DNA from 2 places in the Pseudoalteromonas sp. McH1-42 genome. Region 1 is predicted to be linked to the other one. Evidence: riboswitches for the same ligand, from Rfam matches in the RefSeq annotation. Region 1 holds a riboswitch; the other holds the start of a gene.
What was found. A riboswitch is a leader RNA that binds a small molecule or an ion and turns the genes downstream of it on or off. The one in region 1 is predicted to bind lysine.
Positions count from the first base shown of each region.

Region 1 (5,187 bases):
TTCGCCGAGATAGGGCCAGTATGCAGGTCCAGTACAATATCAGCCTGATGCGCCAGCTTCTGCAGTGTGAGTGCAATGCGCTTGCCAGTTGTTAGTGTATGTGCCGGCGCATCAAGCAACGCATCGGTTGCCTGACACAGTTGTTCGCGGAAGGTAGCGATAAGTGCCGCATCGGAAGCTTCACCGTGCTCAGCAAGGCAGCGCTGTACCTGATCACTGTGGTCATGGTACATGCGATTCCAGTTCATGCCGGTAATGGGATCAAATCGTCCCAGCGTAAACTCCCCCGATTTTTGATTACAGCCGATCGGGTTGGCATAGGGCACCAGAGTGATGTCACCCGCCAGAGTGAGGTGCTTTAATTGTTCAAGCAGTGCATAAATCACTGCATTGCCTTGTACCTCCGCGCCGTGCATATTGGCCTGAATGTAGACGCTCGGGCCTGTGCCATTACCTTGCAAACGGTAGACCGGGATAGTCAAAGGCAGGCCATTGGCGATTTCACCAACCTGAATATGTTGCTGTGTGATAGTGTTCATAGTTACCTCAGATAATAGTCGGCGGTTTCGCTGTGACGAATACAGGACAATTGGCCCTGAGTGAAAACGTACTCTGCGGGCAGCTCATGACACAGAAAGTACGGCATGCTTTCTGTGAAGCCATAAGCACCACACTGGTCAAACACCAGCCAGTCGCCATAGCCGAGATCGTCAGGCAAGTTTTGTGTACCAAGGTGATCCAGGGCTGTACATAATGGGCCATGCAAATGATACTGGCGCTGAGCAGTATCAGATGCACGTAGTGCCTGCGCTGGAAAGGCCTGGCTGGTCACGGCCGGTCGCAACAGGTGGTTGATGCCACCTGCAAGGATGAGCTGATGTTCGTCGTAATTGCATTTTTGTTCCACCACCGGGTTAAGGTAGTAGCCACACTGCGCCACGGCGTAGCGACCCAGCTCCATCCATAATTCCTGCACGCCCGCTTCGGCTTTAATTTTGGCCAGACTAGCGATGACTTGATCCCAATCGAGTGCCTGCTGGCCTGACTCGTAAGGCACCCCTAATCCGCCACCCAGATCTAAGATCCTCAGGGTCATACCCAGCTGCTGGCTCAGCTCAGTCAGTGGGGGCACCATTTGTTGCCACAGGCTGGCCAGCTTGGTGGCGTCGAGCATGTTACCCCATTGAAAAATATGCAGACCTGCAAAATCCAGTGCAGGGTAGTCACGTAAAGTCAGTTGCTGCCATTGGTCACAGCCGAGCCCAAATGGGGTCAGGCTGTCGCCGCCAAGTGGATTTTTGTCTCCTGCCGGCCAGCGCAGCTGCACGCGAAGTAGCACAGTTAGCGTCAGCTGATGCTGCTGTGCTGCGTCGTTCAGCCAGCGCACTTGATTCAGGCTTTCAGCAACAAAGGTGGTGACACCAGCATCGAGAAAATGCTGGATCTGGGCCGGGGACTTGGCCGGCCCGGTGTTGAGTACGCGTTCGGCCGCAATGTCCTGGGCCAATACCTGTGTGAGCTCTCCCCGGCTGGCAACGTCAAAGTTGAAGCCGGCTGTGTCCAGTGTTTTGAGGACACTGGATAACGGATTGGCTTTAACGGCATACCAGAGCTTGACCACGTTTTGGGTGGTCAGGTGATTAACATGTGCGCTCAGTGCATCCAGGTCGTAGACGAAAAATGGGATGTCCAGATCAGGGCACAGTGCAGTCAGTTGCTCACGCAGTGGCGTACTCAGTGTGGTCATTAGCGTAGTACCTCTTCGAGTTCTAACGACGCATCACTTTGTTCGTCACGGTATTTCACAATTAGTGCACAGGACATGCTCAGCCCCTGTGCTTTGGCCCAGTCACTGGATGCTGGACGCGACCCCGGAATCACAATGGCAAAAGGCGGAATGGCTTCCCCTTTTTCCAGGGTACGCTCATTCACACAGTCATACACTGGAATGCTGGCAGACAGGCGAACACCCGGTGCCAGCACTGCACCGCGTTTTACGACTACGCCTTCAACCAGCACACAGCCTGCACCAATGAACGCATCGTCTTCAACCACGACCGGGCTGGCACCGACTGGCTCTAATACGCCGCCAATCTGAACAGCAGCACTTAAATGCACATTTTTACCAATCTGGGCGCAAGACCCAACCAGTGCGTGGCTGTCGACCATAGTACCGGTATCAATGTATGCGCCAATGTTGACATAGGCTGGTGGCATAATGATAGTGCCAGAAGCAACATAAGCACCACGACGTACGCTGCTGCCTCCGGGCACCATACGGACGGCATCTTCGGCGGCAAAACCACGGGGAGCCAGATTGTCTTTGTCTACAAAACCACCCGGGTATTCGGTATTTTGACCCGCACGGAAAGCCGCTAAAATACCTTCTTTGACTTCGACATTAGCATGCCAGTTGCCGTGTTCGTCTTGGTTTGCAGCACGTTGTGAACCATTTTCTAAATTATCTAATAGTGTTGACCAGGTCATAGGGAGCCTCTTAATTCCAGGATAAAATCTGTTCGTTCGCAGCATTCAGTGCCGCATGATTGGTTAATTCCAGATGTGTGAGCGGTGGCCTCAGATGGGGCGTCGTCAGCGTGCCCTGTAAATGCATCAGTGTCTTTACCGGGATAGGGTTGGCAACGGCAAACAGGCTGCTGATGGCATCGGCCCAGGTGGTGAATAGGTTAGGGCTGGTGCCACTGAGCGCACGGCGGACAAATTCGGCAGTTTGGCTGGGCCAGGCATTCGATGCCACAGACACCAATCCGGCTGCGCCTGCCTGTGCAAAGTAAGGCAGCAATGCATCATCACCGCTGTATATCGCTAGGCTGGGTAAGGCGCGACGAAACGCTTCAAACGTGGCTATATCACCACTGGCTTCTTTGAGCGCCCACAGGTTGTCATGATGTGCCAGATTCGTCAGCACTTCAGGTGCAATGGCAACGGCGCTACGTCCTGGTACGTTGTAGATCATGCAGGGGACGTTTGCTGCACTGAGCAGCGTATCAAACCAATGGGTCTGACCAACAACACCGGGTTTGGCGTATAATGGGGAGCCGAGCAACAGCGCGTCGATCTTTTGGGTATTACAAAACTCGACCCACTCCAGCTGAGCAGCCAGATTGATGCCGCCGACGGCAACCATAATAGGTACCTGAGGCGCAAGTGCACAGACAAACTCAACGATTTTTTTCTGCTCGGGCAGAGTCAGGGCCAGGCCTTCTCCGGTACTGCCAAGCAGTAAAATACCATTGTTAGCCTCAACTTGCTGAGCAACGAGTTGCTGTAAACTGTGATAATCGACCTGATCGCACGCGTCAAAAGGCGTGACAAGGGCCGTCCATAACGGGTAGTCAGATAACTGATCAGATAACTGAATGTGTGATTTCATCTCTACCGAACTTCTTGCTGGTCCGGTAGTCAGGAAAGTGTCCTACTCCGAACCGTTTAAAATTCGAAGAGCAATGGACTTAAAAAGAATAGGCTGCTGGCCATATTGTTTCTAAGACCAGAAGCTCTCCACCAAATGTGTTGGTGACAGTCGCTGGGATTCAACCCAGTCGCCCGAAGCAGTACGCAAGCAAAGCGCAGTGCTTCTCGGCGTTAATTCCCCTCTTTGAGTTTCACGGGAGTTTGCTCTCCTCCACTCAAATACCTGAATAACGCACCTCTTCCAGCCCTAAGACGTCCACACTTTTTAGATGCATGGCCGTCTGGATAAAATAGGGTACGGGCGCATTGAAACATTTTGGCCGTCTGGGTGTCAAGTCACTCTCAGCAAAAGTTTGAAATTTAATCTAAACTGGGAAAGAGTCTGGCGCCTGGATGATCTGGCTGGTTTTTGGGAGGGATAATTTGGACAATCTGGTTACACGCTATCGCCTGAAGTACCTGGTCGCGCTGGTGATCATGTTGCTGGTGTTGACGATGACGACGGGCCTGACCTTGTATCTGCTGGAGCAGCAAAAGCAGGTTGCCAGAGTGATCAATGTTGCAGGTATGCAGCGCATGTTGTCGCAAAAGGCGGCATTGCATCTGGAGTATGTCATCATCATGCGCGAACACAATGTGACGGCAGATCGTCAGGCACTGAACAATGCGCTGCAGCTTATGCAAGCGAACCATGATTTTTTGCTCCTGCGCGATGGCGAGCAATACAAGCACCTGAATGCAGAGCTTTATCAATGGTATTTTGCGCAGCCGGGTGATTTGGACAAGCAACTAAGACAATATGTGGCGTTGTTGTCCGGGGTTGCCAATCAGCCTAATTTGGATCAGATCCAGGAGATCCATACCCGCTCTCAACTGTTGTTGCAGGACTTAGATCATGCGGTGTTGTTGTTTGAGCAGTTCACCAATGAAAAGCTTGAGAAACTGAGAAACCTGCAGCTGCTAATGTGGTTACTGGGGTTGGCTTTGCTGCTCGCTGAGATTAAGTGGATATTCTTCCCCATGGAACGCAGTATCACCAGCGCGATAGACCGCTTGCAGCAAACGCGTCTCAAAGCAGAACATGCTAATCAAAGTCGCGCCATGTTTCTGGCCCGTGCCAGTCATGAATTGCGGACACCCTTGCAGGCCGTGCTGGGGTATCTGCATTTGTATCAGGAATCACAGCGTGACAGCTACCTTGCCCAAGCGAATAAAGCGGCCCAGCAACTGAAGGCGCTGATCGCGTCTGTGGAGGACTACAATCGCTTGTCTGACGAACAGCAACCAGAGTTAAATTGTCACCCGGCCAGGCTGACCGATACCCTGGGTCAGCCTGTTGCTACTTATCGTCTGTTGGCCAGAGAGAAAGGCCTGGATTTTAGCTATCACTTTAGTAGCCATACCGAAAAAATATTTGCCTGTGATCATGAACGCCTGAGCTGGGTCATTGGTCAGCTACTCGATAATGCTGTTAAATTCACCGAGCAGGGCACGGTGAGGCTGTCCGCCCGCGTGGAGCCAGTCAATCCGGAAGAAGATGAGTTGAACTGGCGTTTTTACTGTGAAGTAGAAGACAGTGGCTCCGGATTTAACGTGGCGCAGATCAAAGCGTCTGCATCGGGGACTAGCCCGGACGGGCACCATTATCAGGGGCTGCAACTGGGGTTAGCGCGTTGTAACTTGTTGCTGGCGATTATGTCTGGTGAGTTGACTTTTTTACCCTGTGAACCGCATGGCACAAAAGCATCGCTG
Region 1 covers NZ_JAKRFU010000013.1:178,292-183,478, reverse strand. The annotation lists gene MHN31_RS13600 (succinylglutamate desuccinylase/aspartoacylase family protein) at 1-539, opposite strand, end outside; gene MHN31_RS13595 (PLP-dependent decarboxylase) at 542-1,747, opposite strand; gene MHN31_RS13590 (2,3,4,5-tetrahydropyridine-2,6-dicarboxylate N-succinyltransferase) at 1,747-2,487, opposite strand; gene dapA (4-hydroxy-tetrahydrodipicolinate synthase) at 2,498-3,394, opposite strand; lysine riboswitch at 3,508-3,684, opposite strand; gene MHN31_RS13580 (response regulator) at 3,859-5,187, shown strand, end outside.

Region 2 (5,187 bases), on a different contig from region 1:
ATAAAGTAGACCAGCAAAAACGCGCCACCACCGTGGTTCGCTGCCTGAGTGGGAAATCCCCAAATATTACCAAGTCCGACTGCCGCACCGGCTGCCGCTAACACAAAGCCCAGACGGCTTTGAAAACCTTCACGCACTTGAGCCATAATCGAATGCCAAGTTAATTATTGTTGTAGACTGGCGATTATACGCACTTGTAAACAAATTGCGAGTGTCAGTTCGGGCAAATCGGAACAGCCAACAGTGACAAGGGGTTATGCCCCCAGAACAGAGCTGGCCTGTCGGCCTTAACCTGGTACAGCAAGCTCGAAAGCACAGCTCAGCAAAGCTTAAAAACTCGAACCAGGGGTTTTCAAAAAAGCCAATTCTTCAACGCTCGACTCACGCCCTAAAATGGCATTGCGATGGGGGTAACGGCCAAACTGTTCAATGATTTTTTTATGCGCCAGCTCAAACTCATAGTTTGGTAATGATTTAAACAAGGCATCCGCCTGCTGATGTACGCTCAGACTTTCACTGTGCATGTAGGGTAAATACAAAAAGGTGCGCTGGGTTTTCTCTAGTTGCTGATCAAACCCTTTTTCAACGGCGTGCTGGGCTAAACACAAAGCCAGCGGATCACTGGCAAACGCTGCCGGCGTGTCGCGGAACATATTGCGCGAAAACTGATCGAGTACAATGATTTCACACAGCGCCCCCACCGCAGTCTTTCGCCATTCAGCCAATTCCCCGGCCACAGCCTGCTGGTGTATGTGGGCAAACCGCGTCGTGATTTTATTGTCGAACTGTATCGACTTTTGCCACCAATCCTGTTCCTGACATTCGACAAACCAGAACTGATAAATTTCCTGATATTCCATGGACACACCTGTGAGTAATTGATTTCGGTATCAGAGCGAGTATTACCCGCTCGTGATAAAGTGTCCAGTCTGACTTGCCAGACCCCTGAATTATGCCGCTTCCAGTAATCGGCTGTGGATCGCCTGCACGACTGCATCCGATTCCGTTTGCTCAACCAAAAAGCACAGATTATGGCGACTTGCACCGTGACAGATCAGGCGAATATTAAAATCTGCCAGTACCTGCATCAGACTCGCTTCACCATGACGCAGCTGGATCTCAGAGCCTATCATAGCCACCAGTGTCAAATTGTTTTCGACACTGACCTGACAAAACTCTCCCAGCTCATCCAGGCAAGCCTGCGCCAGCTCGGGGCGTGCGGCATTTGGCGCATTGTCCAGCGTCAATGCGACGCTAATCTCAGAAGTGGTTACCAAATCAACCGAAATATTATATGCACTCAGAATGGTGAATATACGTGCCAGAAAACCACTTGCAAGTAGCATTTCCGGGCTCTTCAGTGTTAAGAGGATCTGGTTCTTACGTTGTGTAACTGCACGGATCCCAGGTTCCGAGCGGTTGTTCTTTTCAATCCAGGTCCCACCAGCATGCGGGTCTTTACTTGAGCCCACAAACACTGATATTCCGCTGCGGCTGGCAGGTAATATCGTTGCAGGATGTAGCACTTTAGCACCAAAGGTTGCCATTTCTGCGGCTTCATCAAAGCTCAACCGGGCAATTGGCTGCGCTTTTTGGCACAAACGCGGATCTGTACTGAAGATACCTACGACATCCGTCCAGATATGTACACTGCGTGCTGCAATTGCCTCAGCCAGTAGCGCCGCACTGTAATCAGATCCGCCACGTCCCAACGTGGTGGTTTGTCCCTGATTATCACTGCCTATGAACCCTTGCGTGACCACCACTTGCTCCTGCAATAAGGGGATTAAATGAGCCTCGGCGGCTTCACGTGTTGCGTCAATATCTGGCACTGCCTTACCAAACTGGCGGTCCGTTTTAAGCACCTGTCGCACATCAAATCGGCTGCAGGCGACCCCTAAATCTCTCAGTACCTGAGTAAACAGATAAGATGAAAAGCGCTCTCCAAAACTCAGCATTTCGTCACACTGCTGTGCATCCAGCGCAGGTAATTGAGCAAGTGCGTGAAAGGCATTCCGTGTTGCATTAAACCCCGCTTCCAGATCAGCATCGAGCGTTAGACGTGCCAGAATACTCTGTTGAATATCCATAACAGACTGAAACAGTGCCTGGCGTGCCTCTGCGTCGACTTTTTGCTGCGTCAGAGTTACCAGGTGATTCGTCACACCGGCGCTCGCGCTCACGGCCACAACACGCACATTCGGATCATCGTGGACTATCGTGGCGCATCGCTGCATGGCTTCGAAGTTTGCAACACTGGTGCCACCAAATTTAGCAACGACATACTGGGAATTCATTTTATCTCCTTGGGATCACACTGGGCGATCAACATCAATAAGGAGAACTTGGCAATAGGATGGACTAACCATAAAGAAATGACCTCTGCCAGAAGCTCTCCACCTGAAAACGGTGACAGTCCCGAGGATTCAACCTCAAGGACCGAAAAATCACGCTGACGCAACCTGACTTTTCTCGGCGAGTACTTCCCTCACTGATGGTCACGGGTAATCGTCACCTCACATCAGCTACCTAAGCATCGCGCCTCTTCTGTTTATTTTGCCAGGGTTTAACTGAATCCTGGCAAAATAAAAGCCCGCATTTTAAGCGGGCTTGAAAAAGGTATCTTTTAGACGTCTAGGTGTCAAGCACAAAATTGCCCCTGTCACCAAAGTTTAAATAAATTGCCCCATAAAATAGGCGCCCGCATAGCCCGCCGTATAGGCAATTAACAAGTACAGGCTCATTCTTAAGTAGCTAGTAAAAGTTAGTGCTTTTACTTTACTCATGGCAATGATCCCCGCGGCAGAGCCGATAATCAGCATGGAGCCACCGACACCCGTTGCATAAGTAAAAGTCAGCCACTGCTGAGGGCTCATGACAATGTCCGCCTTTAACAACGCAGCCGTCAGAGGTACGTTATCTACCGCAGCACTCATCAGGCCAACGAGGTAACTGGCATACTGAGGATCAATGAATTCATACAACTGGGTAAACATATTCAGGACACCCACCTCTTTCAGTGCCCCAACCAGCAACAATACACCGACGAAAAACAGCAAAGTGTCGTACTCTATCTCACGAATATAATCGATGATCTTTTTGTTGACGTCTTTCTTGCGCATCAGAAACTGCGCCATCAAAAACATCACTGACAGGCCACACAGGAAAGTCAGCATAGGTGGGACTTGATATTGCACGCTCAGGTACAGCGTGGTGAGTACGGTAGTCATAAAGATAACGGCAATCGTGATGTCCGTTTTCTCTATCCGACGCAGCGCTTGCTTTTCGAATACCAGTTGATCTTTCATGCCAATGGACAACAGCGTAGCCAGCAGCAACACACTGACAATCGAAGGCGCAACCAGCAGCAGGAGATCGGGAATGGTGACCTTGCCAGCCAGGAAAATCATCAGTGTCGTGACATCACCGGTGATGAGCGATACACCGCCTGAGTTAACACTAAAGATGATCAGTGTGGCATACTTAATCAGCTTTTTCGGGTCGAGTTTGAGTGACATGACCACAGCGAGCGAAATAAGTGTCGCAGTAATGTTGTCAGAAATCGAAGAAAACAAGAAAGCAAAACCGCCAACCAGGAACATCATTTTACGTTCGCTGATCTGAGTTGGCATCACACGATGCACAATGTTTTGTATAAAACCTTTGGAATTAAGGTAAGCAACAAAGGTCATCGCAGCCATCAGGAATAACCACAATGTGGCGATTTCCAGAATGTTGTGATCGAGCCGATGTTGTATAGTTTCTGAGCTTTCGCCATGGATCGGAGAGATAAATAGGATAATCCAACATAAAGTGCCAAAAAAAAGGGTCGTTTTGGCCTTGTTTACATGGATAATATCCTCTATAACGATAAGCACAAAAGCGACCGCTATCAGGGTTAGGATAATGGGCGTGACCATATGCGTAAACAACCTGTAATTAAAAGTAAAAATTGTGAAGAGTAACGTAATCGGCGCGGAGTCTAACACTTAGCAGCACACTGTGCCATGAGTAGTTACACATTATGACAATTTTCTTACCTGATACCGTCACAAAATTGATACACACTGGAAAGCTATGATCCCAGCCAAAAAAGTATTAAATACGCTGAATGAACACTGGGGCGTCCTGGAGCTGCTTTTTAAACGCTTTAAGATGGCCGATTTCAGCCTAAAAGATGTGCAAAACATCATCAAATTGAAAAACCCAAACTGGTCAAGTGAACGTATTTATAGAGAAACCAATCGGTTACTAAACCAGGAAATAATTATTCCTCTGGCCAAATCATCGCAACTCGAAATTAACCGAGCCGTGGCCGACTTCGCTAGTTTTTTATTACAGGAAGAACACCTTGGCCTGGCTGAAGAAATCACAGTATTAGTTAAAGATCTGCAACGACTGGGAGAACGCTTGGCCCAGGCAGGCGATGAAGGTGATCACAGTGAGCTGCGTCGTTTTAGTCGTATTATGGATGAGCGCGTGCGCAAAATCGTCAAGCTGTATCATCATAATGAAAGCGCCATCATGAACCTGGTGGAACAGGCCAAATCAGATCAAGGTAATCTGTCTTTGCAAAAACGCTATCGCGCCGTGATTGAAGCATTTGATGAATATATCGAGCCAATGCTGGAAATGGTCGATATCCACGGGCCCTTCCAAGCCTGCTTTACGACTATAGAGCATCAGATCAGTGAACAGATCGCGCAAATCGAACAACTTGGCCGTGGTGCACAGGACAAACGAATGCTCGAGCAATTGCGTACCCGGATCCTCGATATGCACCTGATCGGGCGTGAGAGCTTAGGTAAAAGTGCCGATATGCTGATGCCACTGCGCGAAGAACTCAGACGCAACACACTCATTACCCGCCAGGCGGCAAAAGTCCTAGGCTTGGTCCGTAAAAATGGCGTTGATCGTATGCTCAGCCCGGTGCAGCCCTACTTTGTCTCAGACATACAGCGTTTCAGCCTGGGTCAGCAACGTCATATGGTGGCTTATATGGCCAGCCTTAGCGAGTTCGAACACGAGGAATATCAATTGCCGGATCAGCAGGATGTGCCTGCATATCAAAGCCCCAATATTCCGGATTATTCGGACGTGCGTAAATCGTTTAAAGGGTCCGGTAAAAAGCGTACCGCCTTGCTTAGCTTTTTGAGTGATCAATATCCGGCACTGGAAGCGGATGAA
Region 2 covers NZ_JAKRFU010000030.1:3,482-8,668, reverse strand. The annotation lists gene MHN31_RS21215 (sodium-dependent transporter) at 1-146, opposite strand, end outside; gene MHN31_RS21210 (DUF924 family protein) at 330-860, opposite strand; gene lysC (lysine-sensitive aspartokinase 3) at 951-2,297, opposite strand; lysine riboswitch at 2,382-2,555, opposite strand; gene nhaD (sodium:proton antiporter NhaD) at 2,673-3,920, opposite strand; gene MHN31_RS21195 (hypothetical protein) at 4,078-5,187, shown strand, end outside.
Region 2: linked by a shared signal. The riboswitch ahead of lysC (lysine-sensitive aspartokinase 3) and the one ahead of dapA (4-hydroxy-tetrahydrodipicolinate synthase) in region 1 are both predicted to bind lysine.